DNA from 2 places in the Nocardioides nanhaiensis genome. Region 2 is predicted to be linked to the other one. Evidence: predicted binding sites of a transcription regulator. Region 2 holds the regulator's gene; the other holds the start of a gene.
The links. Region 2 encodes HrcA, which represses chaperone genes, less so after heat shock. Its sites were predicted from a motif close to TTGGCACTCGNNNNNNNCGAGTGCCAA; they were not measured.
Positions count from the first base shown of each region.

Region 1: the regulator HrcA is predicted to act here: its motif matches at 11,914-11,940, upstream of groL (chaperonin GroEL).

Region 1 covers NZ_BAABIM010000001.1:874,763-889,034, forward strand. Annotated here, with positions in the region: gene ABD948_RS04180 (sensor histidine kinase) at 1-113, shown strand, start outside; gene ABD948_RS04185 (response regulator transcription factor) at 125-778, shown strand; gene ABD948_RS04190 (Gfo/Idh/MocA family protein) at 809-1,783, opposite strand; gene napA (nucleoid-associated protein NapA) at 1,917-2,210, shown strand; gene ABD948_RS04200 (LytR C-terminal domain-containing protein) at 2,207-2,716, shown strand; gene ABD948_RS04205 (isocitrate lyase/PEP mutase family protein) at 2,727-3,530, opposite strand; gene otsB (trehalose-phosphatase) at 3,590-4,435, shown strand; SAM riboswitch class I at 4,542-4,684, shown strand; gene thrC (threonine synthase) at 4,694-5,998, shown strand; gene ABD948_RS04220 (MoaD/ThiS family protein) at 6,039-6,314, shown strand; gene ABD948_RS04225 (SGNH/GDSL hydrolase family protein) at 6,396-7,226, shown strand; gene ABD948_RS04230 (TylF/MycF family methyltransferase) at 7,264-8,121, shown strand; gene ABD948_RS04235 (hypothetical protein) at 8,118-8,480, shown strand; gene ABD948_RS04240 (ATP-grasp domain-containing protein) at 8,477-9,355, shown strand; gene ABD948_RS04245 (SigE family RNA polymerase sigma factor) at 9,408-9,914, shown strand; gene ABD948_RS04250 (hypothetical protein) at 9,911-11,167, shown strand; gene ABD948_RS04255 (hypothetical protein) at 11,216-11,872, shown strand; gene groL (chaperonin GroEL) at 12,072-13,703, shown strand; gene ABD948_RS04265 (serine/threonine-protein kinase) at 13,815-14,272, opposite strand, start outside.
Region 2 covers NZ_BAABIM010000004.1:41,583-55,854, forward strand. Annotated here, with positions in the region: gene ABD948_RS17265 (histidine triad nucleotide-binding protein) at 1-71, opposite strand, end outside; gene ABD948_RS17270 (Gmad2 immunoglobulin-like domain-containing protein) at 228-1,205, shown strand; gene ABD948_RS17275 (enoyl-CoA hydratase) at 1,237-2,025, opposite strand; gene ABD948_RS17280 (16S rRNA (uracil(1498)-N(3))-methyltransferase) at 2,031-2,792, opposite strand; gene dnaJ (molecular chaperone DnaJ) at 2,822-3,997, opposite strand; gene hrcA (heat-inducible transcriptional repressor HrcA) at 4,030-5,046, opposite strand; gene ABD948_RS17295 (hypothetical protein) at 5,265-6,005, shown strand; gene ABD948_RS17300 (MBL fold metallo-hydrolase) at 6,086-6,937, shown strand; gene ABD948_RS17305 (hypothetical protein) at 6,967-7,206, shown strand; gene ABD948_RS17310 (DUF3097 domain-containing protein) at 7,290-8,144, shown strand; gene hemW (radical SAM family heme chaperone HemW) at 8,158-9,387, opposite strand; gene ABD948_RS17320 (dioxygenase family protein) at 9,411-10,397, opposite strand; gene ABD948_RS17325 (AMP-dependent synthetase/ligase) at 10,465-12,285, opposite strand; gene ABD948_RS17330 (MFS transporter) at 12,354-13,586, opposite strand; gene ABD948_RS17335 (MOSC domain-containing protein) at 13,598-14,179, opposite strand.

The DNA.
Region 1 (14,272 bases), on a different contig from region 2:
AGGGCGCCGGACTGGCCGGCCTCGAGCAGCGGCTCGCCGGGGCCGACGGCACGCTCCGCATAGACTCGCCGTCGGGGGGACCCACCAGGCTGTGTGCTGAGATCCCGTTGTGAGCCGACCCTCCCTGCGCGTCGTGGTGGCCGACGACTCCGTTCTGCTGCGCGAGGGGCTGGTGCTCGTGCTCGCCGAGGCAGGGCACGAGGTGCTCGCCGCGGTGGGCGACGGGCCCGGCTTCGTGGAGGCCATGGCCACCCTGCGGCCCGACGTCGGCGTGGTCGACGTCCGGATGCCGCCCAGCCACACCGACGAGGGGCTCCGCGCCGCCGCCGAGGTGCGCCGGGCGCGGCCCGACGTGCCGGTGCTGGTGCTGAGCCAGTACGTGGAGGTGGCCTACGCCGAGGACCTGCTGGAGGCCGGCGGCGCGGGCACCGGCTACCTGCTCAAGGACCGGGTCGCCGACGTGGAGGACTTCCTGGGTGCGCTGGGCACCGTGGCGGCCGGTGGCACGGTGCTCGACCCCGAGGTGGTGCGCCGGCTCATGGTGCGGCGACGGGACCCGCTCCAACGGTTGACCGAGCGCGAGCTCGAGGTGCTGGCGCTGATGGCGCAGGGACGGTCGAACGCCGCGGTGGCCCAGGCCCTGACCGTGACCCCGGGTGCGGTCGAGAAGCACACCCAGCGGATCTTCGCCAAGCTCGAGCTGCACCCGGACGACGACGCCGCGCACCGCCGGGTGCAGGCGGTGCTGCGCTACCTGCGGGCCCGCTCGACGGACTGACCACCCGAGGCGTCGCAGGGAGCGCGTCCCTCAGGCGGCCCCCACCTGCGCCCGCAGCTGCCCCAGCTGCCGGGCCAGGGTCAGGGTGAAGGAGTGCGGCACCAGCGGGCTCTCGCGCAGACCCTCCTGCAGGCACCGGCCCACCTCCACGATCTCGTGGCCGTAGCCGCGCCCGATCAGCGGCACCTCGCTCTCGACGACGACGGGCTCGCCGCCGTCGGCGGGCGTGAAGACCGCCCGCTCGGGGTGGTGGAAGGTGGGGATGTCGAGGCGCCCGAGGTCGGTGGCCACCGCCGCCGCCCGCGAGGACTGCGAGGTCATCGAGCAGACCAGGGTGGCCAGGGCGTCACCGGGGTAGCGCCCGGTGACGACGGCGCTGGCGTCGACGCCGCGGTCGGTGAGCACCGCCTGGGCGTGCAGCGACTCGGCCTCACCCAGCAGCAGGTGCGCCAGGGTGAGGGGGTAGATGCCCATGTCGAGCAGCGCGCTGGCGCCCAGCGCCGGGTCCCACATCCGGCCCGCGGGGTCCGGCGGCACCGGGAAGCCGAGCTCGGCGTGCAGGTGGCGCGGGGTGCCGAACCGCCCGGCGCGCAGGTCGCGCTGCACCGCCAGCACCACCGGGTGGCAGGCGGTCCACATGGCCTCCATGAGGAAGCGGTCGTGCCGGGCCGCCTCGGCGATCAGCTGCTCGGAGGTGGCGACGTCGACGGTCAGCGGCTTCTCGCACAGCACGTGCTTGCCTGCCGCGAGCGCGAGGCCGGCGTCCTCGAGGTGGCGGCCGTGCGGCGTGGCCACGTAGACGACGTCGACCTCGGGGTCGGCGACCAGCGCCTCGTAGGAGCCGTGGGGCCGCCCGCCGTGCTCGGCGGCGAAGGCCTCCGCGGCCTCGGCCCGGCGCGACCCGACGGCGACCAGCTCGGCGTCGGGGGTCAGGGCGAGGTCGCGGGCGAAGGTGTGGGCGATCGCGCCCGTGGCCAGGATGGCCCAGCGCGTGGTCGTGGTCATGCCGGGACCCTATGCGAGCCGGGCCGGCGCGGCGGGTCGAACTACACGGGTGTGGTTCTACGCGTATCCTCGGGCGCGGACCCACCACCACGCTCGGGTCCGCACGTGGCACGACGACCCCCCGGGAGACCTGATGGACGCCCAGCGCGACACCTCGGCGCAGCCGCAGGAGGCTGCCGGCCTCAGCGAGCGCGACCGCGAGATCCTGGAGTTCGAGCGCCAGTGGTGGAAGTACGCGGGTGCCAAGGAGTCGGCCGTCCGCGACCAGTTCGACATGAGCTCGACCCGCTACTACCAGGTGCTCAACGCCCTCATCGACCGCCCCGAGGCGCTCGCGGCCGACCCGCTGCTGGTGCGTCGCCTGCGGCGCCTGCGCTCCCAGCGCCAGCGCCAGCGCTCGGCCCGCCGTCTCGGCTTCGAGCTGTGAGCGCCCCGCGCGGCCTGGACCGCCGCGGGGTCGTGCTGCCCTCGCCGCTGGTCATGCTCAGCGTGATCGCGGTCGCCATGGCCGCGATCGCGTTCGTCGCCACACGGGGCGGTGCGCCCACCGAGCGCGAGGTGACGCCGGTCGCCGAGGCGCCCAGCGCCAGCGCCAGCGCGACGCCGTCGCAGGAGCCCAGCCGCACCCCGAAGCCCAAGCCCGAGCCCGTCGTGGAGCGCGGTGAGGTCGCCGTCGAGGTGTACAACAACTCCGGCATCAGCGGCCTGGCCGGCCGCGTGGCCGAGCAGGCCGGGTCGGCCGGCTGGCAGGTCGTCGGCGAGGACAACTGGGTGGGCTCGATCCCCACCAACACCGTCTACTACCCCAAGCGGCTCGAGGCCGAGGCCGAGCTGCTCGCCCTCGACCTCGGGATCCAGCGCACCTACCTCGCCGTCGACCCCATGAAGCTCGACCGGCTCACGGTGATCCTCACCGGCGAGCTCGGCGCCTGACCGCGACCCGTCAGTTCAGCGGCCGCACCGAGGCCGGGACGCCGCCACCACGGTGCACGTCCTCGACGAGCTCCTGCAGCGCCGTCAGCGCGACCCGCTGGGAGAGCGGTCCGTAGCTGACCCGGGCGACGCCCAGCTCCTCCAGGCGCGCCAGCGGCAGGCTGCCCGGGACGCCGATGACGGTCAGCCGCTGCGGGCCGAGCGCCTCGACCAGGGTCGAGACCTGCTGCTCGTCCAGCTTGCCGGGCACGAACACCACCGGGGCACCGGCGTCCAGGTAGGCGCGGCTGCGCTCGACGGCGTCGGCCAACACCTCGGCGGGGTCGCGGTCACCGGCCTTGACGAAGGCGTCGGTGCGGGCGTTGAGCACGAAGTCCGGCACGCCCTCGGCGGCGGCCGCGGCCATGACGGCCTCCACCTGGGCGGCGGCCTCGGCCAGCGGGCGCATCTGGTCCTCCAGGTTGGCGCCGACGACGCCGACGCCGATGGCGCGCCGGACGGTGTCGAGGGCGTCGCCGTACCCGCCCTCCAGGTCGGCGGTCACGGGCAGGTCGGTGGCCCGCACGATCCGCTCGACCATGCCGATCATCTCGGCGACGGGGATGTTCTCGCCGTCCTCGTAGCCGAGGGTGGCCGCGATCGAGTGGCTGGCGGTCGCCAGGGCGCGGGTGCCGGGGGTCGCCGTCACCACCTGGGCGCTGATCGCGTCCCACACGTTCACGACGGTGAGCAGGGTCTCCTCCCGGTGCAGCCGCAGCAGCTCGGTGGCACGGTCGGGGGTGCTGGCGGTCCGGGTGTTCGTCTGGTCGGTCATGCCGTCCCGGTAACCAGGCGCGGCGGGGACCCACACACGGCATCTGGGAGGCTGGTCCCGTGGAGTTCACCTCGCACGACGGCGAGCAGCGCTACGCGGCTGTCGTCCGCGCCGCTGCCGGAGTCGTCGTCGGCCTGGACTTCGACGGCACGCTCGCACCGATCGTCGACGACCCGGCCCAGGCCCACATCCACCCCGAGGCGCGCGACGTGCTGGTGGCCCTGGCAGCCCAGGTGGCCGCCGTCGCCGTGGTGACGGGCCGCCCGGCCCGGCAGGCGCTCGACCTCGGCGGGCTCGAGGAGGTGGGCAACGCCATCGGCGACGCCGGCAAGGAGCTCTACCTCTTCGGCCAGTACGGCAACCAGCGCTGGAGCTCCACCCACCGCCGCATCGTCGGTCCCCGACCGCCGGCCGGCCTGGCCACCTTCGAGCGCGAGCTGCCCCGGGTGCTGCGCCGGGAGGGCGCCGAGCAGGCGCACGTGGAGGACAAGGGCCTGGCCGTCGCCGTGCACACCCGGCGCATGGACGACGCCGACGGGGCCTTCGAGCGCCTGCTGCCCGCACTGCGCGACCTGGCCTCGCGCCACGACCTCACCGTGGAGCCGGGCCGCAACGTGATCGAGGTGCGCTCGGGCGACATGCACAAGGGCCGGGTGGTCCACCGGCTGGCCGAGGAGCTCGAGGTCGGCGGCTTCGTGTTCGCCGGCGACGACCTGGGCGACCTGGAGGCCTTCGACGCTCTCGACGTGCTGGCCACGCAGGGGCTGCCGACGCTCAAGATCTGCTCGGCCTCCGAGGAGCAGGGCGCCCTGGGTGAGCGCGCCGACGTCGTCGTCCCGGGTCCGGCCGGCGTCCTGGAGCTGCTGCGCCAGCTCACGGCCGACGCCGCCGCCACCCGCGCCTGAGCCCCGCGCGGAGGCCGCCGACCGCCTGTCCACATGGCGGAACTCACGTCCAGATACCGGGACCGCGGTGCGCGAGCGGTCACCACCCACCCGTACAGTGGGCGACAGCTCATCCAGAGGGACTGAGGGAACGGCCCTGAGAAGTCCCGGCAACCGCCGCGTACCCCCCGTGACGCCCAGTCGTCACGGTCGCGGAAACGGTGCCAAATCCGTCCTGTCGGCGATGGTCGCCGACGGGAGAGATGAGAAGGAGGACTCATGAGCGCTCCCGCCGTCGAGCAGGCCAACCCCGCCGCCCCCGTCAGCCCCGCGAAGGCCGAGCACACCACCCGCGAGGGCGCGTTCGGCAACGCCGTCGCCCTCTCGTGCCGCGAGTGCGGCCACCAGGTCGACCTGGGGCCCTTCTACGCGTGTCCGGAGTGCTTCGGACCGCTCGAGATCAGCTACGAGTTCCCCGCGATCACCCGCGAGGAGATCGAGGCCGGGCCCGCCAACATCTGGCGCTACAAGGCGCTGCTGCCGGTGCCCACCGACATCGAGACCAGCCCCAACACCGAGCCGGGCTTCACCCGCCTGCTCGAGGCGCGCAACCTCGCCGCCGAGCTGGGCCTGACCAAGCTCTGGGTCAAGGACGACTCCACCAACCCCACGAACTCCTTTAAGGACCGGGTCGTCGCGTGCGCCCTCAGCGCCGCCCGCGAGCTGGGCTCCAAGGTCTTCGCCTGCCCCAGCACCGGCAACCTCGCCAACGCGGTGGCGGCCGCCGGCGCGCGGGCCGGCATGCGCACCGTGGTGTTCATCCCCAGCAACCTCGAGCAGCCCAAGCAGGTCAACTCCGCGGTCTTCACCGAGTCGCTGGTGGCCGTCGACGGCAACTACGACGACGTCAACAAGCTGGCCTCCGAGATCGCCGGCGAGGAGGAGGGCTGGGCGTTCGTCAACGTCAACGTGCGGCCCTACTACGCCGAGGGCTCCAAGACGCTGGGCTACGAGATCGCCGAGCAGCTCGGCTGGCGCCTGCCCGACCAGATCGTCATCCCCGTGGCCTCCGGCTCGCAGCTCACCAAGGTGCACAAGGCCTTCCAGGAGCTGATCAAGCTCGGTCTGGTGGAGGACAAGCCCTACAAGGTCTTCGGCGCCCAGGCCTCGGGCTGCTCGCCCGTCTCGGTGGCCTACAAGGCCGGCGTCGACGCGATCCGCCCGGTCAAGCCCGACACCATCGCCAAGAGCCTGGCCATCGGCAACCCCGCCGACGGCATCTACGTGCTCGACATCTGCCGCGAGACCGGTGGCGCCGTCGAGGACATCACCGACGACGAGGTGCGCGAGGCCATCGTGCTGCTCGCCCGCACCGAGGGCATCTTCACCGAGACCGCCGGCGGCACCACCGTGGGTGTGCTCAAGAAGCTGGTCGAGACCGGCCAGCTCGACACCGAGGCCGAGACCGTCGTCATCAACACCGGCCACGGTCTGAAGACCCTCGACGCCGTCAGCGGCGCCGTCGGGCCCGCGGCCACGATCGCGCCCAGCTACGCCGCGTTCGCCGCCGCCGGCATCGTCTGAGCCGGCCCGAGCAGCCCACCCGCACCCGAGAGGATCCCCCGTGAGCGTCTCCGTCCGCGTCCCCACCATCCTGCGCACCTACACCGGTGGCGAGTCCGAGGTCAGCGCCACGGGTGCGACCCTGGCCGAGGTGCTGGACGACCTCGACGCCAGCTACCCGGGCATCCGGGCGCGGGTGCTCGACGACAACGGCGCGCTGCGCCGCTTCGTCAACGTCTACGTGGGCAACGAGGACGTGCGGTTCCTGGAGAACCTGGAGACCCCGACGCCGGAGGGCGCCCAGGTCTCGGTGATCCCAGCGGTCGCCGGGGGCTGACGCCTGCTGTTCACCCCCGCGGTGCCGCGGCCGGTGCCGCGGTTGGTCCGCGGTTCAGGCGCGGGTGATGTAACCGGCAGCATGGGACGACGTCTGCTCTCCGCCGTCGCGACGACGGGCGCCGTGACCGGTGCTCTCGCCGCCGGCGCCGCCCTGGGCGGGCGCGAGGTGCTGCGCCGTCAGGCGGCGGCGGCCCGCGCCGTCATCGGTCAGCCGCACGGCGAGCAGGCGCCGCGCGCCGACAAGACGTACAAGAAGCGTTTCGGCGACCCGGTCGAGCTGCTGCTGGTGGGCGACTCGGTGGCCGCGGGCCTGGGCGCCGAGCAGCCGCGCGAGACCCTCGGCGCTCGGCTGGCCAAGGGCACCGGCAAGCGGCTGCAGCGTGCGGTGCGACTGCGCACCGTGGCCGTGGTGGGCGCCGAGACCAGCATGCTCGCCGACCAGCTCGCCACCCTCGAGCCGGGCTACCGGCCCGACGTCGCCGTCGTGGTGGTGGGCGGCAACGACGTGACCCACCGCGTGCCGGTCGCCGAGTCGGCGCGCGACCTGGCGGCCGTCGTCACCACGCTGCAGGAGCGCGGCGCCACCGTCGTGGTCGGCACCTGCCCCGACCTCGGTGCCCTGACGCCGGTGCCGCAGCCGCTGCGCGCGCTCGGGTCGCGCGCCTCGCGCCAGCTGGCCGCCGCCCAACGGGCCGCCGTGCTGCCGCTGGGCGCCTACGCCGTCGACCTCGCGGCCGTGGTGGGGCCCTTCTTCATCACCAACCCCGACGAGATGTTCAGCCTCGACCGCTTCCACCCCTCCGCGCTCGGCTACAAGCGCACGGCCAAGGCGCTGCTGCCCTCGGTGCTGGCCGCGCTCGGTGCCCGCGACGCCGTGCCGTTCGGGCACCACGCGCCCGAGTCGGCCTGACCCTGCCGGAACGGCCCGCCCTCGGTAGTCTGCGCGGGTGCCAGCCACCCAGCCCGACACCCAGCCGAGCGCCCAGCCCGCCACCGACCTGTACCTGGACCTGATGGCCAAGGTGCTCACCCGTTACGGCTTCGAGGGCCGCAACGTGACGGTGCAGCTGGGCGGCCGTTCCTACGAGTCCTACCTGTGGGAGATGCTGCGCGCGCAGATGAAGGAGCGCGACATCCGGATGGTCGAGACCGGTGAGTTCGACGCCGAGCGCCGCAAGGTGGGCGCCGACTGGCCGGTCGACGCCGAGTCGATGATCGGTCTGGCCCGGATGGCCAACCTGCGCCACTGCGTCGAGACCGTGATCCAGGACGGCGTGCCCGGCGACCTGATCGAGACCGGCGCGTGGCGCGGCGGGTCGTGCATCTACATGCGCGCGATCCTCAAGGCGCACGGCGAGACCGGCCGCACCGTCTGGGTGGCCGACTCCTTCGAGGGTCTGCCGCCGCCGGACGCCGAGAAGCACGCCGCCGACACCGGCGACCAGCACCACACGCGCCACGACCTCGCGATCTCGGTCGACGACGTGAAGGAGAACTTCCGCCGCTACGACCTGCTCGACGAGCAGGTGCAGTTCCTCAAGGGCTGGTTCTCCGACACCCTGCCCACCGCGCCGATCGAGCAGCTCGCGGTGCTGCGCCTGGACGGCGACATGTACTCCTCCACCATCGACGCCCTGGACGCGCTCTACGACAAGGTCGCCCCCGGCGGCTTCGTGATCGTCGACGACTACGGTGCGGTGCCGGCGTGCGCGCAGGCGGTGCACGACTTCCGCGACGCCCACGGCATCACCGAGCCGCTGCAGGAGATCGACTGGGCCGGCCAGTTCTGGCGGCGGTCCTCGTGAGCGAGGTGAGCGAGGCGGGTGGGCAGACCACCGAGGCGCACTACGAGGCGGGCGTCGCCAAGCTCGAGCGCGAGCTGGCGTTCGCGCGGCGCAACGGTGCGCTCGCCGTCAAGCAGATGTACCGCGCGGTCGTGCGCGACCTGCGCGCCAGCGAGAAGGCGCTCGAGCGGGCCCGCGGGCGCAGCAAGCGGCTCAAGGCCCAGGTCGACGCCGCCGAGCGCCGCGCCGTCGCGGCCGAGCGCCGCGCCGTGGCGGCGGAGCGCGAGCTGGCCGCCGTGCGCGCCAGCAGCACCTGGCGCGCCGGCGCCGCCGTGACCGCCGTGCCGCGTCGGTTGGCGCAGCGCCTGCGTCGCTCGTGAGCCGCCCGCTGGTCCTGCTGGCCACGTTCGCCCTGCTGCCTGACGGCGAGACCGGAGGGCAGCTCCTCGTCGACGCCTTCGCGGAGCGTGGGGCCGAGGCCCGCTGGGTGGCGTGGGACGACCCGAGCGTGGACTGGGCGGCGGCCGACGCCGTCGCCGTCCGCTCCACCTGGGACTACCACCGCCGGCTCCCCGAGTTCCTCGCGTGGGCACGGGCGACCGGCGAGCGCACCCGGCTGCTCAACGACGCCGCGGTGCTGGCCTGGAACGCCGACAAGGCCTACCTGCTCGAGCTGCCCGACCTCGCCGACCCCATCGCCACGGTGCCCACCGCCCTGCTCGACGACGAGGGGCTGGTGCGCGACCTGCAGGCGGCGATCGACCGCTGGGGCACCGTCGTCGTCAAGCCGCGCACCGGTGCGAGTGGCACCGGGGTGTGCGTGGCGGCCAGCACCGACGACCAGCGCCTCGACGCCCTCACGCCCGGCCCGTGGCTCGTGCAGCCGCTGGTGGAGTCGGTGCGCACCACCGGCGAGACCTCGGTGTTCGTGATGGCAGGTAGCGCCTGCGCGCAGGTGGACAAGGTGCCCGCGCAGGGCACCGACGAGATCCGCGTGCACCCCAGCCACGGCGGCAGCAACGCTGCCGTGCCGCTGGACCCCGCCAGGGCGGCGCTGGCCGAGCAGGTCGTGGCCCGGATGGCGGCCCACCGGGCCACCGAGCTCGTCTACGCCCGCGTCGACCTCGTGCAGTGGCAGGGGGAGTGGGTGCTCTCCGAGCTCGAGGTGATCGAGCCCGGCCTCTACCTCGACCTCGTGCCCGCGGTGGCCGGTCCGTTCGCCGACGCCGTCCTCACCACACTCGCCAGCTCCTGAGGAATCCGCTCGCGGTGCCAACCCCGTGGGTGGGTGCTGCGTTGTGAAAGGTGTGGACCACGACGAGGAGGCCTTCACCCGCTGGGCGCGCGAGCGCCAGCTGGCGCTGCTGCGCACGGCGGTGCTGCTGACCGGCGACCGGCACCGCGCCGAGGACCTGGTGCAGGAGGCGCTGGCCGCCGTCGCGGCTCGCTGGCGACGCCTCGAGAGCGGCCACCCCGAGGCGTACGCGCGCCAGGTGCTGGTGCGCCGCAACATCTCGTGGTGGCGCAAGCACCGCCGCGAGGTGGTGCGCGAGGTCGACGACGCCGAGCGCGTCACCCGCGACCCCACGGCCGCCTCCGACCGCCGCCTCGCGCTCGACCGGGCGCTGGCCGGACTGACGCCCAAGCAGCGGGCCGTCGTCGTGCTGCGCTTCTACGAGGACCTGCCCGAGCGCGAGGTCGCCGAGGTGCTCGGCGTCAGTGCCGGCACCGTCAAGAGCCAGACGCACGCGGCCCTGGGCCGCCTGCGCGCGGCCGCCCCCGAGCTCGCCGACCTGCTGGGAGACCTGCGATGACCGACCACGAGCTGCGCGACCTGATGCGCGCCCACGCCGACGAGATCACCCTCGAGCGAGACCTGGCGGTCCCCGCCTGGCGGGCCGGACGCCGCACCCGGCGGCGCCGCGCCGTCGTCAGCACGGGCGCCGCGGCGCTGGCCGTGGCCACCGTGGTGGGCGGCGTCAGCGTGCTCGACCGACCGAGCGAGACCGCGCCGGCCCTGACGCCCGGCACTCCCACGCCCACGCGCGCACCGTCCGAGTCGGCGTCCGAGACACCCACGACGCCGCCCGGCAGCACCACGCCCGACGCCCGGATCGGCGGCACCCGGGTGTTCCTGGCGGCGAGCCCGGACGACCCGGCCGCCCTGCCGCTGCAGCGCGAGGGCCGCCCGTCGCTGCCCGACAAGTTCGACCTCGGCGCGGAGGCGCCGTCGGTCGCCGAGGCGCCCATCCGGTTCGCCGAGGCGGCGCTCGCGGTGCAGGGCCCGGACGTCGAGGAGCGGGTGCTGCTGCTCGCGCCCGACGGCACCCCGCGCTCGCTCGACATCTCGCGGCTGGACGCCTACGACGTCCAGGGCGGTGGCGCCACCGAGGCGCTGCCGGTGCACGACGCGATGCTCTCCCCGACCGGTCGCTACCTAGCGTTCCCGCAGGTGGGCCGGATCGCGACGTACGACGTCGCTCGCGACACGTGGGGCTCCATCCCCGTGGACCCCGTCCCCGAGCTCGAGTGGCTGGGCGACACCGACCTGTGGCTGCGCTCGTCCACCGGTGCCGGCCCCCTGGTCGACGTGCGGACCGGTCGGCGCTCCGGCGGCGCCTCGAGGGACCTCACCGGCGACGCGCTGCGCGCGATCCCGTCGGCGAGCCCGCGCGGCCGCAGCCGGCTGGGCCCGTACGGCACCGCGCAGACGGTGGTCCTCGAGCAGGCGCCGACCGACGAGTCCACCGCGGAGGTGTTCCTGGGCGAGCAGCCGGAGCTGCTGGTGGCAGCCACCGGGAACGGTGACGAGGCGGCCGGGCTCCTGGTCGGCGAGGCGACCGACGAGGCGGGGCGACCGGCCGCATGCTGCACGGTCGCGAGCTGGGGGCAGGGCGAGGGCGTGGGCCAGGGCGTGCTGGTCTACCAGTGGGCGCCTCCGGGCGCGACCACGGCGCACCTGCTGAGCTGGACCGTCGGCACCCACCGGGTGGAGCGGGTGACGGAGATGACCGGCGTGCCCGAGGACGGCTTCGTCGTGACCAGCTGGGCACGGCTCTGGGACTGAGCAGGTGTGGGCAGGTGTGGGGAGACCGGTCCCGGGCACCATCGGAGCATGCGACCCCTCGCCGTGCTCCTCGTGACGCTCCTGCTGATGACCGGCTGCGGAGGCTCCGAGGACCCCGGGACGGGCGCCGGGCCCGAGGAGTCCTCGGCGGGGGCGGCCTCCGAGACGCCCGCCCCGGAGCCGGGGCCCGAGAGGGGATCGGAGACGGCCTCGGAGACGTCGGAGCCTGTGGCGGCGCCGCTGTGCGCGGGTCTGCGGTTCGACGGGTTCACCGGCGGGGGCGAGGCACTCGACCTCGCCGCGGGTGACCCCTTCCCCGGGGGCGTCGACGTCGAGGCGGCTGCGCCCACCTGCTACCAGCAGGGCCCGCGGGGGTCGGTGGAGCTGACCCGCTACACCGACGCGGTCGAGGGCCGGCGCAACTACGACGAGGTGGCCGCCGGCCGTGGGGTGCCGCTGAGCGTGTGTGCGCAGGTGCCGGTCACGGGCTCGCGCTTCCTCGAGGGCATCGTGGTGGTGGCCTGCGAGCCCGAGAGCGCGGGGGTGCCGATCCCGGCGGCGGTGGTGCTGGTCGCGCCCCTGGGTGAGCAGTACCTGCGGTGCATCGCCGCTGCCCCGCCCGGCCAGACCGAGGCGACACCGGGGCTCCAGCAGGCGGCCGCGCAGGTGTGCGGGAGGGCGATGTCGGCGGTGGCCGGGCCCTGACCCCCCTTTGCACTCGCAGGGTGAGAGTGCTAAACATGACATTGGCACTCTCCCTGTGAGAGTGCCACCCACCCCGGGTCCGGGGAGTCGAGGTCAGCAGCGACGGCGGGAAGGGTCCGCCGGTTCGGCCTGATCGTCCGTCGCGGGCGACGAACCAGGCCCTCCACAACTCTGCCAATGCGAAGGAATCGCTGGAGTTATGCCGAAGCTGATTGCGTTCAACGAGGAGGCCCGGCGCGGCCTGGAGCGTGGCATGAACACGCTCGCCGACGCCGTGAAGGTCACTCTCGGCCCCAAGGGCCGCAACGTCGTGCTCGAGAAGAAGTGGGGTGCCCCCACGATCACCAACGACGGTGTGAGCATCGCCAAGGAGATCGAGCTCGAGGACCCCTACGAGAAGATCGGTGCCGAGCTCGTCAAGGAGGTCGCCAAGAAGACCGACGACGTCGCCGGTGACGGCACCACCACCGCCACCGTGCTCGCCCAGGCGATGGTCCGCGAGGGCCTGCGCAACGTGGCCGCCGGTGCCAACCCGATGGGCCTCAAGCGCGGCATCGAGGCGGCCGTCGAGGCCGTCTCCGAGCAGCTGCTCGCGATGGCCAAGGACGTCGAGACCAAGGAGCAGATCGCCTCCACCGCGAGCATCTCCGCGGCCGACCCGACCGTCGGCGAGATCATCGCCGAGGCGATGGACAAGGTCGGCAAGGAAGGCGTCATCACCGTCGAGGAGTCGAACACCTTCGGCCTCGACCTCGAGCTCACCGAGGGCATGCGGTTCGACAAGGGCTACATCTCGGCCTACTTCGTCACCGACCCCGAGCGCATGGAGACCGTCGTCGAGGACCCCTACGTCCTCATCGCCAACTCCAAGATCTCCTCGGTCAAGGACCTGCTGCCGCTGCTCGAGAAGGTCATCCAGAGCGGCAAGCCGCTGGTGATCATCGCCGAGGACGTCGACGGCGAGGCCCTCTCGACCCTGGTGGTCAACAAGATCAAGGGCACCTTCAAGTCCGTGGCCGTCAAGGCCCCCGGCTTCGGTGACCGCCGCAAGGCCATGCTGCAGGACATCGCGATCCTCACCGGCGGCCAGGTCATCTCCGAGGAGGTCGGCCTCAAGCTCGAGACCGCCGGCCTGGAGCTGCTCGGCCAGGCCCGCAAGGTCGTCATCACCAAGGACGAGACCACCATCGTCGAGGGTGCCGGCGACCAGGGCCAGATCGAGGGCCGGGTCAACCAGATCCGCGCCGAGATCGAGAAGTCCGACTCCGACTACGACCGCGAGAAGCTCCAGGAGCGCCTCGCCAAGCTGGCCGGCGGCGTGGCCGTCATCAAGGTCGGCGCGGCCACCGAGGTCGAGCTCAAGGAGCGCAAGCACCGCATCGAGGACGCCGTGCGCAACGCCAAGGCGGCCGTCGAGGAGGGCATCGTCGCCGGCGGCGGCGTCGCCCTGGTGCAGGCGGCCTCCACCGCGTTCGAGAAGCTGGACCTGGTGGGCGACGAGGCCACCGGTGCCAACATCGTCCGCGTGGCCACCTCGGCCCCGCTCAAGCAGATCGCGGTCAACGCCGGTCTCGAGGGCGGCGTCATCGCCGAGAAGGTCGCCAACCTGGAGCCCGGCTTCGGTCTCAACGCGGCCACCGGCGAGTACGTCGACATGATCGCCGAGGGCATCATCGACCCCGCCAAGGTGACCCGCAGCGCCCTGCAGAACGCCGCCTCCATCGCGGCGCTCTTCCTCACCACCGAGGCCGTCGTGGCCGACAAGCCCGAGAAGGCCCCGGCCATGCCGGGCGGTGGCGACATGGGCGGCATGGGCGGCATGGACTTCTGAGTCCTGCTCCCTGCCTCACCCCGTAGCACCTGCACCACCCGAACGGCCCCGGTCCTGCTGGACCGGGGCCGTTCGGCGTTCCTGCTGGAAGCGGGTGCGAGGAGGGGTGGTTCAGCGCCAGCGCCAGGCGACGACCATCGGGTCGATGATCGCTCGACGCTCGGCCCGGGTGTCGACCAGGCTGTTCTCGAAGGTGATCCGCCACAGGTAGGGCCCGCGCGCCACGAACCACGACTCCTGCACCAGGTCGAGCCCGTCGGTGTTGTTGCGGTAGTTGGCCCGCACCCGCACCGCCTGCTCGCCGTCGAGCCAGGCGCGGGGCATGGTGGTGGTGCCGAGCAGGGTGACCTGCGAGTCGCCCTCGGAGGACTGCTCGATGCTGCTCTCGGCCACCGACTCCAGCAGCTCGGTGGCACCGGAGAGCGGGATCGGGGGCTTGGTGCGGCGCAGGTACACCGAGGAGGCGTAGCCCTCGAAGTCGGAGTAGTTGCGGGCGCCCACGGTCTGCGGGCCGAGGTCGGTCTGGGTGATCTGGCCCCAGCCGGACGGGGCACGCACGGTGGCCGCGC
Region 2 (14,272 bases):
CGCTCGGTGGTGTGCACGACCTCGGCGGGCACCTCACCGCGCACGATCTTGCAGAACAGGCAGTCGTCCATCTGGTGATCATGGCACCCCCCGATCCAGCGGCCACGCAACCGGTCGGCCCGCCCGCGCGTCTCAGCGGTGAGCGGCGACACCTCGACCCGTGGCACCGACACGCGCACGCCCGCTCGTCCGCCAGTTCACCCGCCGACCCGACCAGGATGGTTGTCATGAGCGCTCGCCCCCTCCCCCGCACCCGCGCCCGCCTCGCCGTCCTGGCGGTGGCCACCTCGCTGGCCCTGGCCGGCTGCGGCGGGTCCGACGACGACGGCGGCACCGCCGAGGAGCCCACCTCCAGCGCCCCCGCGAGCCCCTCGGAGTCCGCCGCCGAGCCCAGCACGCCCGCCGAGACCTCTGAGGCTCCCTCCGAGAGCGAGGACGCCGGGGAGCAGGTGGCGGCGCCGGTCTACTTCGTGGGCGACGGGCCCTCGCTGGCCGGACGCTCCCGCGGCCCGGTGCTCTTCCGCGAGTTCCGCGACGTCGACGCCGCCGACCCCGTGACCGACGCGCTCGAGCTGCTGCTCAGCGGCGACGCACTCGACCCCGACTACCGCTCCCCGCTGGCCACGCCGACCGCCGCCGGGCTGGCCGGCACCAGCCTGGACGGCACGGGCGACCAGGCGCAGGTGACCCTCGAGCTGGCCGACGACAGCCTGGTCGCGCGACCGGCCGGCATGAGCGCCCGCGAGGCCCGCACCGCCGCCCAGGCGGTCGTGTACACCGTCTCCGGCATCGCCCAGGCCCGGGTGCGGGTCTTCGCGACGCTCGACGGCGCCCCCACCACGCTGTTCGGCGTCCCCACCGAGAACGGCCTGCGCAGCGCCCCCGAGCTCGACGTCCTCAACCTGGTGAGCGTCAGCGACCCCGCCGAGGGCACGACGGTCAGCGGCAGCTTCACCGCCACGGGCGTCGGCAGCTCCTTCGAGGCCACCATCCCCTGGCAGGTGCGGCGCGGCGAGGAGGTCGTGCTCGACGGCTTCACCACGGCCGAGGGCTGGATCGACGGGCTGTACCCCTGGGAGGCCGAGGTCGACGTCTCGGGGCTCGAGCCGGGCGAGTACACCTTCGCCGCGATGACCGACGACCCCACCGCCGGCACCGAGGGGTTCGGGCCGGCCGAGGACACCCGCACGATCGTCGTCGAGTAGCCGCCGACGCGCCCGGCGCGACCGGGCCGGCTCAGCGACCGCGGAAGACCGGCGTGCGCTTCTCGGCGCGCGCGGCGGCTGCCTCGCGCACGTCCTCGCTGGCCCAGCACGCGTCGAAGGAGGCCTGGGTGGCGGCGTCGTGCGCGGTGTCGACCATCGCGCTCAGCACGGCCTTGTTGTGCGCGAGGCTGAGCGGTGCGAGCGCCGCGATCTCGTGCGCCCACGCCAGCGCGTCCTCCAGCGTGCCGGTGCGGTCGACGAGCCCGTGCTGGAGGGCCTCGTCGCGGGTCAGGGTGTCGGCGGCGACCATGAGGCGCCGGGCGACCCCGCCGCCGGCCAGATGGGCCAGCATCCGCATCGTCCAGGCGTCCACGGCCATGCCGTTGCGGGGGGTCGGGACGGCGAAGCGCGCGGTCTCGTCGGCCACGCGCAGGTCCGAGGCGATCGCGAGCTGGGTGCCCGCCCCGATCGCGGGGCCGTTGACCGCCGCGATCACCGGGACGGGCAGCCGGGTCAGGCCGTGCAGCATCCCGTAGAGCGCCTCCAGGAACTCCTCGCCGTAGACGCCGCCGAGGTCGGCACCCGCGCAGAAGGCGGTGCCGTGCCCGGTGATCACCAGCACCCGGGCGCCGTCCTCGACGGCGCCGGCGGCGGCGTCGTGCAGGGCGCGGCACAGGGCCAGGTCGAGCGCGTTGCGACGCTCGGGGCGGTGCAGCTCCAGCACGGTCACGTCGCCGTCGCGGTGGGTGTGCAGCACCTGCGCGGTGTCAGGCGTCGCTGGGGTCGCAGGGGCGGCGGGGGCGGTCTCCTCGGCAGGCACGGCCGTCAGGGTAGGGGCTCGCCGGCCGCGCCCCAGCGCGGTGTCCGCGCCAGCAGCGCGGCGGCGGCGGCCAGGCCGGCGGTGCTGGTGCGCAGCACCTCCGCGCCGAGCCGCACCACCTGTGCGCCGGCGTCGCGCAGCGCCGCCAGCTCCGCCTCGGCCAGGCCGCCCTCGGGACCCACCACGAGGAGCACCTCGCCCTCGGCGGGCAGTGCCAGGCCGGCCAGCCCGACCGTGGCGTCCTCGTGCAGCACCAGGGCCAGCGTTGCCGCCGCCACCCGGGCCAGCACGTCCTCGGTGGTGGCGAGGTCGGCCACCTGCGGGTGCCAGGGGCGCCGGGCCTGCTTCGCGGCCTCGCGGGCCGTGGCGCGCCAGCGGGCCAGCCCCTTGGCCACCCGCTCGCCGCGCCACACCGCCACCGAGCGCGCCGCGGCCCACGGCACGACCTCGGCCACACCCACCTCGGTGAGCACCTCGACGGCGAGCTCGCCGCGATCACCCTTGGGCAGCGCCTGCACGACCACGAGGCGCGGCTGCGGCTCGGGCTCGGTGCGCACCTCGAGGGCCCGCACCAGCAGCCGTCGCTTGCCGGTCTCGGCCACCTCGCCGGTGACCACCGTGCCCCGACCCTCGGTCAGCTGCAGCTGCTCCCCCACGCGCATCCGGCGCACCGCGACGGCGTGGTGGGCCTCGTCGCCCTCCACGAGCACAGTCCGCCCGGGGGCGACGCCGGCGAGGTCGGGCACCAGGTGCACGGGCAGGCTCACCGGACGCGCCCCCTCACCGGATCCGTGCCTCAGTGCGGGTTGAAGGCGTCGCGCAGCCGGCCGAAGACCGACTTCTGACCGGGCTTGACCTGCCCGGTGGGCGACTCCTCCTCGCGCAGCCCGGCCAGCTCGCGCAACAGCTCCTCCTGGCGGGCGTCGAGGCGGGTCGGCGTCTCGACCGCCACGGTGACCAGCAGGTCACCGCGCCCGCCGCGCAGACCGGGGACGCCGCGCCCGCGCAGCACCGTCTCGGTGCCCGACTGGGTGCCGGGTCGCACCTCGAGCTCGAAGGAGGTCTCGACGCCCGAGCCGGCGCCGCTCTCGACGTCGGCCTCCAACGTGGGCAGCTCGATGGTGGTGCCGAGCGCGGCGGCCGTCATGGGCACCGTCACGGTGCACAGCAGGTCGTTGCCGCGTCGGGTGAAGACCTCGTGCGCGGCCACGTGGATCTCCACGTACAGGTCGCCGGCCGGGCCGCCACCCGGGCCGACCTCGCCCTGCTCGGTGAGCTGCACCCGGGTGCCGTTGTCGACGCCGGCGGGGATCTTGACCGTGAGCGTGCGGCGCGAGCGCACGCGGCCGTCACCCGCGCACTCGCGGCAGGGGTCGGGGATGATCGAGCCGAACCCGCGGCAGGCCGCGCAGGGACGCAGGGTGCGGATCTCGCCGAGGAACGAGCGCTGCACGTGGGCGACCTCGCCCTGGCCGTGGCAGGTCTCGCACGGCACCGGACGGCTGCCCGGTGCGGCGCCGTCGCCCCCGCAGGTGGAGCAGAGCACGGCCGTGTCGACCTTGATCTCGCGCGAGACGCCGAACGCGGCCTCGGCCAGCGAGATCTCGAGACGGATCAGGGCGTCCTGGCCCCGGCGCACCCGTGAGCGGGGCCCCCGGCCACCGCCACCGCCACCCGGGCCCTGGCCGCCGAAGAAGGCGTCCATGATGTCGGTGAACGAGAACCCCGCGCCCTGGCCGAAGTCGGCTCCGCCGGCGCCGAAGGGGTTGCCGCCACGGTCGTAGGCGGCCCGCTTCTGCGGGTCCGAGAGCACCTCGTAGGCGGCCGAGACCTCCTTGAAGCGCTCCTGGGTGGCGGGGTCCGGGTTCACGTCCGGGTGCAGCTGGCGCGCCAGCTTGCGGTAGGCCTTCTTGATCTCGTCGGCCTCCGCCTCGCGGGTCACGCCGAGCAGGTCGTACAGGTCCTGGGGCACAGAAGGGTCCTTCGATTCCGGTCGGGAGGCCCTCAGGCCTCGTCGAGGATGCGGGAGACGTAGCGGGCCACGGCACGCACCGCAGCCATGGTGCCGGGGTAGTCCATGCGGGTGGGGCCGACGACGCCCAGGGTGGCCAGCGCGTCGTCGTGCGGGCCGTAGCCGGTGGTGACCACGCTGGTGGAGGAGAGCTGCTCCACGGGGCCCTCGGCGCCGATGCGCACCGTGACCAGACCACCGGTCGTGGCCTCGCCCAGCAGGCGCAGCAGCACCACGTGCTCCTCGATGGCCTCCAGCAGCGGACGCACCGCGGAGTCGAAGCTGTCGCCGTAGCGGGCCAGGTTGGCGGCGCCGCCCACCACCAGCCGCTCGTCGGAGCGGTGGTCGCTCATCGCCTCGGCCAGGGTCTCGACCACGACGCGGGTGGTCGCCTCGGCGTGGGGGTCCTCGGCCAGATCGCGCAGCACCGCCACGGCCACCGAGATCTGCGCGCCCGTGGCGATGCCGTTGACCCGGCGCCGCAGCGCCGCGAGGTCGTCGTCGCCGAGGTCCTCGGCCAGCTCGACGACGCGCTGCTCGACCCGCCCGGTGCTGAGGATCAGGACGAGCAGCAGACGGTTGGGCGCGAGGGCGACCAGCTCGACGTGGCGCACGGTGGAGCGCGAGAGCGTGGGGTACTGCACCACCGCCACCTGCCGGGTCAGCTGCGAGAGCAGGCGCACCGAGCGGCCCACGACGTCGTCGAGGTCGACCGCCCCCTCCAGGAAGGTGCTGATCGCCCTCTTCTCGGCGGTGCTCATCGGCTTGACGGTGGTGAGGCGGTCGACGAAGAGCCGGTAGCCCTTGTCGGTGGGGACCCGGCCGGCGCTGGTGTGGGGCTGGGTGATGTAGCCCTCGTCCTCGAGGGCGGCCATGTCGTTGCGCACCGTCGCCGGGGAGACCCCGAGGCCGTGGCGCTCGACCAGGGCCCGGGAGCCCACGGGTTCCTCGGTCGCGACGTAGTCCTCCACGATGGCCCGGAGCACGGCCAGGCGCCGCTCCTCCTGCACGCTCCCACCTCCCGGCTCGTCGACTACCCGGCTGCGCGGGCACCTGTTGGCACTCGCCTGTTCAGAGTGCCAAGACTACTCGCCCGGCACGGTCGCCGCCGAACCTGCGGCGGGCGTCACGTGGCCGGAGCCTTCCCGACCGGGCAACGCGTAGGTTAGGCTTGCCTAAGCCAACCTGGTCCTCGATCCCGAGGACCTCGTCGACCCCCGAGGTGACCATGACCGTCGAGCACTCGATCCCGCAGCAGACCCTGGCGCGCGCCGACGAGCACCGTCTGGCGACCGCCGCCCGCAGCGTGCTGGCCTGCCCCGCCGACGTGCAGCTGGTCGTCGACGGCGTCGACGACGTGCTGGCCGACGGCGCGGACCTCGGCATGCAGGACCTCGACGGCGAGCCGACCTTCTCCTGCCCCGCGGGCTCCGCCCTCGCGCTGGCGGCGCGCGGCCGGCGCAGCGCCCTGCTGACCCTCGAGAGCGGGTTGGGATCGCCCGGTTCCGCCGACCGCGCCGCTCGGCTCACCCTCACCGGCCGCCTCGAGTGGCGCGGCCGCGCCGAGTGCCCGTGCTGCACCGAGCCGCGCGAGGTGGTCGTGCTCGTCGTCAACGTGGTGCTGCTCGGTCGCGAGGGAGCGCCTCGCGGCACCCAGGTGCGGGTGCCCGTCGAGCACTTCTCCGCCCCTGGACAGAGCCTGAACCGCGGTTTCCTGCAGCGCTCGGTCGAGCACGCCAACGGCGCCCACCAGCAGGAGCTGCGCCAGGCCGTCGCCACCCGCACCGGCACGCGGTTGACCGACGTCGTCGGCGTCAGCCTCGCCGACCTGGACGCCACCGGCCTCGACCTGACCTGGGTCGACCCCGAGGGCGCCCACCTGACCCACCTGGACTTCCCCCGCCCGGCCCGCGACCCCCACGACCTCGCCGAGCTGCTGCGGGCCACGCTGCACGCCGGGCTCTGCTGACGGGGGCCCAGTCCTCCGGGATCCTGGGGTGGGTGTGAGCCCGCGCCGGCAGCAGGGCCGGTCCCACCTAGGCTGACCAGATGTTCACCGAGGTCGCCGATCGGGTCTGGGTCGCGCGCCACGCGTGGTTCGACGTCAACGTCTCGCTGGTCGGGGGTGAGGCGGGCCTGGTGCTCGTCGACACGCACGCCAGCGGGCTGGCCGCCCGCGCCGTCGTCGACGACGTACGCCGGCTCGGCCGCGGCGAGGTGGTGGCTGTGGTCAACACCCACGAGCACTTCGACCACACCTTCGGCAACGCCACCGTGCGGGAGGCCTGGCCCGCCGTGGCGCTGCACGCGCACGAGGAGGCGGCGGCCCGCACGCTCGAGGCCGGCGAGCGGGTCAAGGCGCGCTACGCCGAGGGCGAGGACCCCCACCGCGAGGAGGTGCTTGCCACCGAGGTGCTGGCGGCCGAGCGCACGTTCTCCTCGGCCACCACGCTCGACCTCGGCGACCGGTTCGTGGAGCTGGTGCACCCCGGCCGGGGCCACACGTCGGGCGACCTCGTGGTCCGGGTGCCGGACGCCGACCTGGTGCTGGCCGGCGACCTGGTGGAGGAGTCCACCGTGGCCGGCGGTCCGGGCTTCGGCGAGGACTGCTGGCCCCTGGAGTGGCCGCACTCGCTCGACATCGTGCTCGGTCTGTTGACGTCGACCTCGACCGTGGTGCCCGGGCACGGGGCGCCGGTGGACCGCGACTTCGTCGAGGAGCAGCGCAACGCCATCGGCGTCGTCGCCCAGACCGTGCGCGACCTCGCCGCGCGCGGCGTGCCGGCCTCGCAGGCGCTGGAGGCGACCACCTGGCCCTACCCGGCCGAGCACCTGGTGCACGCGGTCAACCGCGGCTACGCCCACCTGTCGCGCGGCGAGAAGCGGCTGCCGATGGTCTGAGAGCGTCGTCGCGGGGGTACCGCCCGGGCATGAGCGAGCAGGAGCACGAGAAGAGCCACGCCGGGAACGACGCCACCGACGAGGGCCTCGGCATCTCCGACGACCAGCTGCCCGAGGACCTCGTGCCCGGCGAGGACAACCCGCTGGCCGAGGGGCTGGAGGACCGCGAGACGGTCGAGGGTCTGCTCGACGGCGGCAAGACCGCCGACGAGATGGAGTCCGAGGAGTCCGACGGCGACTCGGTCGGTCAGGACGACTCCTCGGCCTGACCGACCGTGACCCCGGCGACAGACGACCTCGCCGCGGTGTGTCGCGACCCGTTGCGCCGTCCGGCCTCCTACCGTCGGGCAGCGTGACCGACCGCTACGGATCCGACGTCCTCGCCGGCGACTGGCGCAAGCCCGCCCGCGGCCGCGCCACCGAGGCCCCTGCCCAGATCGGCACGGTGGTCGAGGAGGTCACCACCGACTGGTGCGGGGAGATCGTGGCGGTCGACCGGGACCTCGACACGCTCACCCTCGAGGACCGCCGCGGCCGGCGCCGCACCTTCCCGCTCGGGCCGGGCTTCCTGGTGGAGGGTCGCCCCGTGATCCTGACCCGCCCGGTCCGTGCGGGGGCCGCCTCGGCACGGCCGACCCGCACGGCGTCCGGCTCGGTGGCCGTGCACGGCGCGAAGGCGCGGGTGGCGCGGCAGAGCCGGATCTTCGTCGAGGGCCGCCACGACGCCGAGCTGGTCGAGAAGGTCTGGGGCGACGACCTGCGCATCGAGGGCGTCGTCGTGGAGTACCTCGGCGGCGTGGACGACCTGGCCGACCACCTGCGCGACTTCCGTCCCGGGCCGCAGCGCCGCGTGGGCGTGCTCGTCGACCACCTGGTGGCCGGCTCGAAGGAGAGCCGGATCGCGCAGGGCATCGCGCGCTCCGAGGTGGGCAAGCACGTGCTGATCGTGGGGCACCCGTTCATCGACGTGTGGCAGGCCGTCAAGCCCGACCGGCTCGGGCTGCGGGCCTGGCCCACGATCCCCCGCTCGATCGAGTGGAAGCGCGGCGTGTGCCAGCACCTGGGCTGGCCGCACCGCACGCAGACCGACATCGCCCGCGCGTGGCAGCACATCCTGGGCAAGGTCTCCTCGTTCGGCGACCTCGAGCCCGCGCTGCTCGGGCGCGTCGAGGAGCTGATCGACTTCGTGACCGCCGAGGGCTCCTGACGGGCGGCCGCTGCTACACGAGGTCGCGGACGACGGCGTCGGCCAGCAGCCGACCCTCGAGGGTGAGCACCAGGCGCTCCTGATCGCCCGAGCCCTCGACGACGGCGAGCCCGCGGCGCACCTGCTCGGGCACCGCGGCCCGACCGGCGTCGTCGAGCGTCGCGAGCGGCAGGCCCTCGCGCAGCCGCAGCTCCAGCAGCACCCGCTCGACGCGCCGCGTCTCGTCGTCGAGCACCTCGCGCGCCAGCGCCGGCGAGAGCCCCTCGACCAGCCGACCGGTCCACGCGGCCGGGTGCTTGCGGTTCCACCACCGCACCCCGCTCACGTGCGAGTGCGCGCCGGGGCCCACGCCCCACCAGTCCGCCCCGCGCCAGTAGCCCTCGTTGTGACGACACCGGGCGGCACCACCGGCGGCGTCGCGGGCCCAGTTGGAGACCTCGTACCAGCCCAGCCCCGCGGCGCTCAGCCGCTCCTCGGCCGCCAGGTACTTGTCGGCCAGGTCGTCGTCGTCGGGCGCCGGCACCACGCCGCTGCGCACCTGCCGCGCCAGCGCGGTGCCCTCCTCGACGATCAGGGCGTAGGCCGAGACGTGGTCGGGCTCGCAGGCCAGCGCGGCGTCGAGACTGGACTCCCAGTCGGTGGCCGACTCCCCCGGCGTGCCGTAGATCAGGTCGAGGCTGACCTGCTCGAACCCGGCCTCCCGTGCCCAGGCCACGGCCCGCGGCACGCGCTCGGGGTCGTGCGTGCGGTCGAGCACCCGCAGCACGTGACCCACGGCGCTCTGCATGCCGAACGAGACCCGGGTGAAGCCGGCCTCGCGCAGCTGCACCAGGCTCTCGGGCGTCACCGAGTCGGGGTTGGACTCCGTGGTCACCTCGGCGTCGGGCGCGAGACCGAACTCCTCCCGGGCGACGGCGAGCACGGCCCCCAGGTCGGCCGGCGCGAGCAGCGTGGGCGTGCCGCCGCCCACGAAGACCGTCCGCACCGGCAGCTGCGCCTCACCCAGCACGCGGCGCGCCAACCGCACCTCGGCGCCGGCGGTGCCCGCCCAGTCACCGCGCGAGACACCCGGGCCGAGCTCGGTGGCGGTGTAGGTGTTGAAGTCGCAGTAGCCGCAGCGCACCGAGCAGAACGGGACGTGCAGGTAGAGGCCGAAGGGGCGGTCCCCCAGCTCCTGCAGCGCCGCCGTCGGCAGTGCGCCGTCGTCGGGAACCGGGTCGCCGGGCGGGAGGGTGGAGGGCACGCCCCATCCTCACACCGGCCACCTCAGACCGGCACGTTGATGGCCAGCTCGTAGCCCTGCGCCACCGACCCGGTCACGGTGCCCATCTGCAACGAGTAGCCGTCGCTGAAGATGCCGTCGGAGTCCAGGCTGACGCCGTCCAGGTTGCCCTGGGAGGCCTCGTAGCCCTCGGCGGTGTCGTAGACCGTGCGGCAGACCTCCTCGGGGAAGGCGATCTGGGAGGTGCGCAGCTTGGTGCCGGCGGCCGTGGCGTCGTCCAGCGAGCCGTAGACCTCGAAGTGCAGGTGCGGCCAGCGGCCGCTGTAGCAGGCCGGGAAGATGCTGGTGAAGGTGATCGTGCCGTCCTGCGCCACCTCCTGCACGCCGCGCAGGTAGTTCTCCTCCTCGACCCCCTCCGAGTACAGCGAGTAGCGGCCCTCGCGGTCGCAGTGCCACAGGTAGACGGCCGCACCCGCGTACGGCGTCATGCCGTCGGCGGTGTTGTCGTAGACGCGCAGCCGGATCTGCAGCGGCACGCCCTCCGCCACGCCGGAGGCATCGCCGAAGCTGCGGGTCAGGTCGCTGCGCACGATGCCGGACTCGGTCAGCACGTTGACCCCGTTGCTGCCGTCGCCGGGGTAGGGCCCCGCCGTCTCCTCGGGCACGTCGCCGTCGTCGAGGTCGGCCTGCGAGACCGACATCCCTCCCCCGCCAGCACCTCCGGGACCCCCCTCCGGCGGAGCGCCGCCCGGTCCGGAGCCGGCGCCGGTCGTCGTCGAGGTCGCGCCGCTGGAGGAGGAGTCGCTCGCGCAGCCCACCAGCGCCGCGGCGCCCAGACCGCCCACCAGCCCCAGCAGCCCTCGGCGCGCCCACGGGCGGCCGGGGGTGCGCACCATGCCGCGAGCCTGCATGGCCGGCAGGTCGTGGTCGAGCCCCTCGCGGTGCTCGTCGTGGTCGGTGTGCTCGGCGTGGTCGGCAGGGTCGGCGGGCTCGTGCGAGAACGGCACAGGGCCGGTGGGTGTGGTGGTCATGCGACCACCGTGCCCACCGACCCTGTGCGCCGGCTGTGCCCGCGTTGTGCGGGCCGTCAGAGCCGTCTCAGCCGTAGAAGGCGGCGATCTTGTCGGAGTTGTTGGCCTCCACCACGTTGCGCTTGACCTTCATCGAGGGGGTCAGCTCGCCGGACTCGATGGTCAGGTCGTGGTCGAGGATCTCCCACTTCTTGATGGTCTCCCAGCGGTTCAGGCGACCGTTGAGCTCCTCGATGTAGCCGCCCACCATCTCCTGCACCTTCTCGGAGCGGACGATCTCGGTGTAGTCCTTGCCGGCCATGCCGTTCTCCTCGGCCCACGACGCCATCGCGTCGGGGTCGAGGGTCACCAGGGCGACGACGAAGTTGCGGTCGTTGCCGAAGACCATGAACTGGCTGGCGTAGGGACACAGCGCCTTGAACTTCGACTCGATGGCCGAGGGGGCGATGTACTTGCCACCGGAGGTCTTGAAGAGGTCCTTGATCCGGCCGGTGATGGTCAGGAAGCCGTCGGCGTCGAGGCTGCCCTTGTCGCCGGTGTGCAGCCAGCCGTCCTCGGTGAGCGTCTTGGCGGTCTCCTCCGGGAGGTTGTGGTAACCCGCCATCACGTGGGGGCCGCGCAGCATGACCTCGTCGTTCTCGCCGATCTTGACCTCGGTGCCCGGCAGCGCGGGGCCCACCGTGCCCATCTTGTAGTCCTCGGGGTGGTTGACCGTGGCGCCGGCAGCGTTCTCGGTCATGCCGTAGCCCTCGAGGATGAGGATCCCGGCCGCGTGGAACCAGTCGGCGATCTCGGCGTTGAGCGCCGCCGAGCCGGAGATGAAGAAGCGCACGCGTCCGCCGAAGCGGTCACGGACCTTGCTGAAGACCAGCTTGTCGAAGAGCCCGTGCTGCAGCTTGAGGCCCAGCGGGACCGACTGGCCGGCGCGCTTGCGGCGGTCGACCTCGGTGCCGACCTTGAACGCCTGGTTGAACAGCTTCTCCTTCGCACCGCCCTCGGCCTGCTGCATCATCACGATGCGCGCGTGGGCCTTCTCGAAGATGCGCGGCGCCGCGCCCATGAACGTCGGCTTCACGATGCCCAGGTTGTCGACGATCTTCTCGACCCGGCCGTCGATGGCGGTGGCGAAGCCGCAGGCCAGCTGCGCGGAGAGCAGCACCTTGCCGAAGGAGTGCGCCATGGGCAGCCACAGGAACTGCAGGTCGCTCTCGTCGAGGATGTTCTGCACCTTGATGGCGGCGCCCTCGTAGACCCACGACTTGTGGAGCAACCGCACGCCCTTGGGGCGACCGGTGGTGCCCGAGGTGTAGATGAGCGTGGCCAGCTGCTCGGGCGGGATGCTCTGCGCGGTGCGCTCGATGACGCCGGGGTGCTCGGCCAGGTAGGCGTCACCACGCGCGGCGAGGTCGTCCATGGTGATGACGCGCTCGCCGTCGGCGGTGCCGTCGAAGGTGACGATCGTGCCCAGCTGCGGCAGGTCGCCCTGGTGCTCGGCCAGCTTGGCCAGCTGCTCGTCGTCCTCGGCGAAGACCACGCGGCACTCGGAGTCGCTGAGGATGTAGGCGACGTCGTCGCTGTTGGTGGTCGGGTACACGGTGGTGGTGGCGCCCGCGGCGCACATGATGGCCAGGTCGGCCAGGATCCACTCGTACCGCGTGCCGGAGGCGATGCCCACGCGCTGCTCGGGCTCCAGGCCCAGCGAGAGCAGACCGGCGGCCAGCCGGTCGACGAGGTCGCCGGCCTGCTTCCAGGTGACCGACTCCCACGCCTCACCCCGGGGGTAGCGGTAGGCCTCGCTCTGGGGCGAGGAGGCGACGCGCTCGTGGAAGAGCACCGCGACGTTCTGGGTCAGGTTGTCGACGAAGGTGGTGTCGTGATTGACGGGCACGGTGGGTTCGCTCCCCCTGGGGACGTCCGAGACGGGCAGGTTGCTGGCCAGTAACCTAGATCACTCGGTCATGACGCCGATAGGGGCGTCCCCGCGCCGACGTGCGGCCGCGATCGCGCGGCCCAGCGCACCGCGGGACCCGTCGCCAGCGCGGCGGCCGCCAGCAGCCCGCCGAGCACCAGCCAGCCCGCGAGGCCGTGCCGCAGCGGCAGCAGCGCCATCGCCGTGGGGGCCAGCAGCGAGCTGATCGCGAAGCCCAACCCCCACGCACCCTGGTACTGCCCCATCGCATGGTCCGGCGGCAGCTCGAAGGAGAGCACGAAGGAGGCGGCGGCCTGGGTGAGCTCACCGCCGACGGCGACCGCCGTCGCCACCACGAGCAGCAGCGTCGCCACCGCCGGTCCGGGTGAGCCGCTGAGGCCGTAGACGGCGCAGGCGACCAGGAACAGCACGCCGGAGAGCACGGTGGCGCGCACGGCCCCCGGCACCGTCGTCACCCGGCGCGCGACAGCGACCTGCAGACCGACGACGGCCAGGGTGTTGACGACCATCAGCGCCGCCACGAGCGCGCGCGGCGCGCTGGTGTGCTCCACCACCCACAGGGGCACCGCGATCTCGAGGATCCAGTAGTGCATCGTCAGCACCGAGCTGACCAGCACGACCGCCATGAACGGCCGATCACGCAGCGCGGTGAGCATCCCGCTGGCCTGGTCGGCGGGCACGGGCGGCAGGTGCGGCAGCCCGCGCAGCAGCAGCGCGGTCACCACGTAGGTGGCGCCGTCGAGGTAGAGCACGGTCAGGTACGCGGCGCGGGTGTCGGCGACCAGCGCCAGGGCCGCCACGCCCGAGCCGAGTGTCATGCCGACGTTGGTGATCGAGCGGAGATAGGCCTTGGTGGCGGCCCGGTCCGCGCCCTGCACGAGCCCGGCGATCATCGCGGCCCGCACCGCGCCCGACCCGCGGTCGAGCACCGCGACGAGGACCGAGAGCACCACGAACTGCCACCAGGTCTCGACCAGCAGGTAGGCGGCGCTCAGCGCCGCGATGGCCGAGACGAGCCAGATCTGCACCTCGCGCGGCCCGCGCCTGTCGGCCAGGTGCCCGATCGGGACCCCGGCACCCAGCGCCACCGCCGCGGCGATCGAGAGGCCCAGCCCCACCTCGACGACGCTGAAGCCGACGATCCGGGTGAAGTACAGCGCGCTCAGCGTGTAGTAGATGCCGCGGCCGGAGGTGTTGACGAGGGTCGCCAGCGCCATCCGGCGCACGGCCGGGTCCTCGGGGACCAGGCGGGCGAGCATCCTCGTGGGAGTCACTTCTGCACGACCGGGTGGACCTCGCGGAACCAGGAGGCCACCGTGCGACCGGTGCCGGGACGGTGCACGACCGTCACGGGGTCGCCGGCACGCACCGTGCCGGGCGCCAGCACGCGCAGGTAAGCACCGGGCCTGCCGACCTCGGCGAAGCGGCGCAGCCAGGCGCGGTGGTCGTGGCCGGTCTCGCGCATCCAGGCGGCGAACGTGGCGCACGGGGTGCGGAACATCGTCACCTCGAGCAGGACGGCGTCCTCGCCGTCGCCGATGCGCCAGCGCTCACCGATCTCGGCGTCGTTGACCTCCAGGCCCGAGGTGGTGAGGTTCTCCCCCACCTGGCCGTCGGGCAGCTCGACGCCGAGCAGGTCGCCCCAGTGGTCGAGGTCCTCGCGCTGGAAGGCGTAGACCGCCTTGTCGGGGCCACCGTGGTGCCGGCGGTTGGCCACCTCGTCGCCGTCGAGGCCGCTCGGCCCCACGCCCACCGGACCGGTCGCCGGCGTCTTGTCGATGGCGGTGCGGCCGATCGTGACCCACGACGCGGGGCGTGGGCGTCCGACGTTCACCGAGAGCACGTGAGACACCTCCCGATCCTCGCACCAGGCCGGCTCACCCCTCCACCCAGTTTCCCCGGATCCGGGCTTTCCACTTGCGACACTGGAAAGTGAAGCGTACGG